DNA from 2 places in the Candidatus Merdisoma sp. HCP28S3_D10 genome. Region 1 is predicted to be linked to the other one. Evidence: riboswitches for the same ligand, from Rfam matches in the RefSeq annotation. Region 1 holds a riboswitch; the other holds the start of a gene.

Region 1 (3,095 bases):
GCCCCTGATTACCAACGATGGTGTTACCATTGCAAAAGAGATCGAGCTTGAGGATCCGTTTGAGAACATGGGTGCCCAGCTGGTAAGAGAAGTAGCGACCAAGACCAACGATGTAGCCGGTGACGGTACCACTACAGCAACAGTTCTGGCACAGGCTATGATTCATGAAGGTATGAAGAATCTGGCAGCAGGAGCGAACCCGATCGTTTTGAGAAAGGGTATGAAGAAGGCGACAGACGCCGCAGTAGAGGCTATTAAGGAGATGAGCAGCCCGGTAACCGGAAAGCATCAGATCGCAAGAGTAGCAGCTGTTTCTTCCGGAAATGAGGAAGTTGGCAACATGGTAGCAGACGCTATGGAGAAGGTTACCAACGACGGCGTTATCACCATCGAGGAGTCCAAGACCATGAAGACCGAGCTGGATCTGGTAGAAGGTATGCAGTTCGACAGAGGATATATTTCCGCTTACATGGCAACAGACATGGAGAAGATGGAAGCAAATCTGGATAATCCGTATATCCTGATTACAGATAAGAAGATTTCCACAACCCAGGAGATTCTTCCGCTGCTGGAGCAGATCGTACAGTGCGGCAGAAAGCTTCTGATTATCGCAGAGGATATCGAGGGCGAGGCTCTGACCACTCTGGTTATGAACAAGCTGCGTGGAACCTTCACGGTAGTTGGTGTAAAGGCACCGGGCTATGGCGACAGAAGAAAAGAGATGCTGCGTGATATCGCAATCCTGACAGGCGCAAACGTCATCTCCGAGGAGCTGGGACGTGAGCTGAAGGATGCGAAGCTTGAGGATTTGGGTACTGCAAAGTCTGTAAAGATTCAGAAAGAGAACACCATCATCGCAGAGGGCGCAGGCTCCAAGGAAGATATCCAGCAGCGTATCGCTCAGATTCGCGCGCAGATCGAAGAGACCAAGTCTGATTTCGACCGTGAGAAGCTGCAGGAGAGACTTGCCAAGCTGGCAGGCGGCGTAGCAGTTATCCGTGTAGGCGCTGCAACTGAGACAGAGATGAAGGAAGCAAAGCTTCGTATGGAGGATGCTCTGGCAGCTACCAAGGCGGCTGTAGAGGAAGGTATCATCGCAGGCGGCGGATCCGCGTATATCCACGCAACCAAGCAGGTAGCGAAGCTGCTTGATACCACAGAGGGCGATGAGAAGACCGGTGTAAAGGTTATCCTGAAGGCACTGGAGGCTCCGCTGTTCCATATCTCTGCAAATGCAGGACTGGAAGGCGCAGTTATCATCAACAAGGTAAGAGAGAGCAATCCGGGAGTCGGTTTTGACGCACTGAATGAAGAGTATGTGAACATGGTAGACGCAGGTATTCTTGACCCCGCAAAGGTAACAAGAAGCGCTCTGCAGAACGCAACCAGCGTAGCATCTACGTTCCTTACCACAGAGAGCTGTGTAGCAAACATTAAGGAAGAAACACCCGCAATGCCCGCAGGCGGCGGCATGGGCGGAATGATGTAACACATCAGCAAAGCAAATACCCCGCGGCAGGTTTTAACCTGCCGCGGGGTATTTGTTTTTGCCTGAGGGCTTAGACGGCAGGACGGTTACGACCATTTATGCCTTGACATCTCCATAGAAAAGCGCTATAGTTATACCGACATAAAAATTCATACAGGTATTAGAATTCTAGGGGAACTCTTAGGAGCTGAGAGGGCATAAGGCCGACTCTTTGAACCTGCTCTGGTTAGAACCAGCGAAGGGAAGCGATTCGAAAAGACTTATTGGCTAGGTATTGGCATAAGTATAGATATAGAAAGAGGCTTTTTTTCGAGAAAGCTTCTTTTTTTGTCTATTTTTGCGGAAATCCGATACCTCTATGAGAGAAAGAGAGGTTTTAAATATGGAAAACAACAATTGTTGCAGCGGCTGCAACCGTCCGGATCTGCCCTGGGCAGGACGGGGAACGAAGCTGGATATCTCCGGCTGCCGTTTTTCCCTGTATCCAATGACTGACCATTTCGTGCCGATCATTCTGGGCGCGCTGGAGGGAACTGATACGAGTGCAGTCTGGAGCGAGTCCGATGCGCTGTCTACCGTATACCGCGGTAAGCTGCCTTATGTGGCGGACGCTGTGAAGGCACTGTTCGTCAACGCATGGAAGCCGGATGTGCATATGGCACTGGAAGGACAGTTTTCTAAGGGCTGCCCGGGTGACTGTGACGGAGACAGTGTTTTGACCCGTGAGGGCGAGGCACCCAACAAGGCAAAGATTGCGGATAAGCACTTCCCGGTACTGTGCAAGCTGGCATTGTATCCCATGGGAACCGCGGATTACATCGATGAGATTGCCAGAGTCTGGAGACTGGCAGAGGAGAAGGGGCTGGAGCCTACCACCATTCATTACGCCACCCGGATTCATGGTGACATTCATGAGGTGTTTGACTACCTGGAAGAGGTATGCAGCCTGATGGAAAAGGCCGTTCCCCATTACATTCTGCATTTTACCTTATCGGTAAACAGCCCGACAAATGAGAATTAACGAATAAAGAGGAGTAAAAAAATGGAAAAGAAAAACACCTGGAAATTAAAAGAGATCATCTTAACAGCTATGATTTGTATTGTATTCGGTGTCGTATATCTGGGCGGCGTATACCTGGCTTCGTTTATAGCAACCGCTCTGACGCCTGCAGGCCTGTCCCCTCTGGGAAATGAGATTTGCTTCGGTATATGGTTTATGGCAGCAACCCTGGCAGGCTACATTCTGCAGAAACCGGGCGCAGCGGTTATCGCAGAGGTCATTGCGGCAGTTATTGAGGTTCTTCTGGGCAATTGGTTCGGCCCGATGGTTATCGTAGCAGGTATCATTCAGGGCGTTGGCGCAGAGATCGTATTTGCCGCAAATAAGTATCAGAAATTTGATGGCAAGGTGATGTATCTGGCAGCGGCAGGAAGCTGCATTACCAGCTTCCTGTGGAGCTTTGTACGTTCTGGTTACGGTAAATTCTCTGTAGGTTTCCTGATCGTACTGTTCCTGATTCGTCTGGTAAGCTCCCTGATCTTCTCAGGTCTGATCTGCAAGCTGATTGGCGACAGCCTGGCAAAGAGCGGTCTGTTAAAGGGCTAT
Region 2 (3,095 bases), on a different contig from region 1:
CAAAAGAAATGGATATGCTGAACGGCGGCCTGGCGGGGAAGCTGATTCTGTTTGCGGTTCCGCTGGCTTTCAGCAGTATTCTGCAGCAGCTGTTTAACTCGGCGGATGTGGCGGTGGTAGGCCGGTTTGCGGGCTCCCAGGCTCTGGCGGCAGTGGGAAGCTGCGTGGCGCTGGTGGGAATTTTTGTCAATCTGATTGTGGGATTGGCGGTGGGTCCCAATGCGGCCCTGGCCAATCTGATCGGCCAGGAAAGGCGGGACAGCATAAGCCGGATGGTGCATACGATTATGACCTTCGGGGCAATGCTGGGAATGATTTTGCTGGCTGTCGGCATGCTGACGGCACGGCTTGTGCTGGAGGCTTCCGGAACTCCGGAAACAGTCATCCGCGAGGCGTTATTATATATCCGCATTTATTTTATCGGACTGCCCTTCATGGTGCTTTATAATTTTGGCGCTGCCATTCTTCGAAGCTATGGCGACACGAGACGGCCCATGTATTACCTGATTCTGTCCGGTATCCTGAACGTGCTCCTGAATCTGCTTCTGGTGATTGGATTCGGCCTGGGCGTGGCAGGTGTGGCGATTGCAACGGTGATTTCCAATGTGCTGAGTACGGTGCTGGTAATGGTTCATCTCCATGCAAGAACAGATGAATTTCAATTCTGCTTCCACAGACTGTGTATCGACGGTGCTGATTTGAAAAAGGTACTGCTGATTGGAATTCCGGCGGGCATTCAGGGCGCGATTTTTTCCGTGTCCAATGTATTTATCCAGAGCGGGATCAATTCCTTTGGAGAGGACGCCATTGCGGGATCCTCCCTGGCGCTGAATTTTGAATATTTTACATATGATATTGCCAACGCCTTTGCCCAGGCGGCAGTAACCTTTACCAGCCAGAATTTTGGCGCGGGGAATCTGAAGCGCTGTAAGCGGATCTTCTGGCTTTGTATGCTGTTTGGAATGGGCTTTACCGAGATTTTGAGCATTATTTTTATGATCTGGGACGAATTTTTCGTAGGAATCTATACTATCAGCAGCAGTGTGGCGGTCTATGGCCTGGTGCGGATGCATCATGTCTGCTCGCTGGAGGGGCTGACAGCCACTTATGAGGTGGAGAGCGCGGCGCTCCGGGGTATGGGAAAATCCCTGGAACCCTCTATTATCACAATTCTGGGAACGGTTGTATTCCGTATGATCTGGCTTCTGACGGTATTTAAATGGTTCCCCACCTACGATATGCTGATGAATATCTATGTAGCCTCCTGGGTATGTACGGGCGGCGCGATCTTTGTGGTCTGGTTTCTCTATATGCGAAAAATGGAAAAGCGCCAGACTGAACTTGTATAGGTGATATGTAGTAGAAACTGTACAGGAAAATTTTGAAAAGACCTTGTTCTTTTATGAAAATCGATCTATAATGCAAAAAGACAATAAAACAGACGGGAGCTTGTATACAGGCTGAGAGGAAGGTGTGACCTTCGACCGAGAACCTGATTTGGATAATGCCAACGTAGGGATACCTGAGCAAAAAGGAAAAACGGAAAGCTGCCAAATCGGTGGCTTTCTTTTTTATGTAATAGGAAATTCCTATGGAATCCCCTATTACATAAAAAAGCCCTCCGGGCAGGATCGCACTGCGGCGGAGTTGTAGTATGTCGCTTAGGCGACCCGCCGCAGGCGGAGAATCCTGCGAAGCAGGATTCTTTTTTATTGCGTTTATTGCGAAAAATTATGGGACAGGAGAAGAAAGCATGGTAAAAGTAAACGGAACAGAGCTTAATATCGCCGGAAAAACCGTGGCGGAATATCTGGCCGGAACCAATTACGATCTGAAGCGGATCGCAGTGGAGCGAAATGGCGATATTGTGCCAAAGGCACAGTATGAGACAGCGGTGCTGGCGGACGGCGACAGCGTGGAAGTGGTCAGCTTTGTGGGAGGCGGCTGAGATGATACCGACAAGGGAAGAATGGCACCGGGCCCTGGCAGCCCGGCATGGGGAAGCCTTCCAGAAAAGGGCAGAGCATACGACCGTGGCCATCTGCGGCCTGGGAGGCTTAGGCTCCAATATCAGTATCTGCCTGGCAAGAGCCGGCGTGGGAAAGCTGATACTGATTGATTTTGACCGGGTGGATATCTCGAATCTTCACCGGCAGCAGTACAAGGCAAGCCAGCTGGGGCTTCCGAAGACGGAGGCGCTGGCGGCAAATCTGAAAGAAATCGCGCCCTATATCGAGCTGGAGACTCATACGCTCCGTATTACGGAGGACAATATAGGAGAGCTTCTTACGGACGCGGACCTGGTCTGCGAGGCCTTTGACAATCCGGAGTGCAAAGCAATGCTGGTCAATACCGTGCTGGAGAAATTTCCGGAGAAATATCTGTTGTCCGGCTCCGGTATGGCCGGCATGGACAGCGTGAACCGGATACAGACCCGGCGGGTTACGAAGCGGTTTTATCTCTGTGGGGACGGCGTCAGCGATGTGAAGGAGTGCGGCACGCTGGTTTCCAGCCGGGTCATGACCTGCGCGGCCCACGAGGCCCATATGGTGATACGGATTCTGGCGGGAGAGCCGGAGCCGTAGAAGAGTATAAAAAGCGAAATTTAAGAGAAAGAAGGTATACATATGAACAACGATACATGGACACTGGGGGGACATGAATTCCATTCCCGTTTCATTCTTGGATCTGGAAAATATTCCCTGAACTTAATCGAGGCTGCGGTAAAGGACGCAGGAGCAGAGATCATCACACTGGCGGTACGCAGGGCGAACACCAGAGAGCATGAAAATATCCTGGATTATATTCCGGATCATGTGACACTGCTCCCCAACACCAGCGGCGCGAGAACTGCGGAAGAAGCAGTCCGTATCGCGCGGCTGGCCAGAGAGCTTGGCTGCGGCGATTTTGTAAAGGTGGAGATTATGCGGGATTCCAAGTATCTTCTGCCGGACAATCAGGAGACCATTAAAGCCACCGAGATTCTGGCGAAGGAGGGCTTCGTGGTCATGCCCTATATGTATCCGGACCTGAATGTGGCAAGAGATCTGGTGAACGCAGGAGCAGCTTCCGTTATGCCGTTGGCGTCTCCCATC

The links. Region 1 has a riboswitch for thiamine pyrophosphate ahead of ACTNCH_RS05970 (YkoF family thiamine/hydroxymethylpyrimidine-binding protein). Riboswitches for the same ligand answer to the same signal wherever they lie in the genome.
Region 2: it holds a riboswitch for thiamine pyrophosphate, as region 1 does, so the genes downstream of both, thiS (sulfur carrier protein ThiS) here and ACTNCH_RS05970 (YkoF family thiamine/hydroxymethylpyrimidine-binding protein) in region 1, are expected to answer to the same signal.

Annotation. Positions count from the first base shown of each region.
Region 1 covers NZ_JBQHTG010000002.1:173,950-177,044, forward strand. The annotation lists gene groL (chaperonin GroEL) at 1-1,489, shown strand, start outside; TPP riboswitch at 1,650-1,750, shown strand; gene ACTNCH_RS05970 (YkoF family thiamine/hydroxymethylpyrimidine-binding protein) at 1,872-2,510, shown strand; gene ACTNCH_RS05975 (ECF transporter S component) at 2,532-3,095, shown strand, end outside.
Region 2 covers NZ_JBQHTG010000001.1:119,573-122,667, reverse strand. The annotation lists gene ACTNCH_RS00550 (MATE family efflux transporter) at 1-1,349, shown strand, start outside; TPP riboswitch at 1,434-1,537, shown strand; gene thiS (sulfur carrier protein ThiS) at 1,754-1,948, shown strand; gene thiF (thiamine biosynthesis protein ThiF) at 1,950-2,585, shown strand; gene ACTNCH_RS00535 (thiazole synthase) at 2,628-3,095, shown strand, end outside.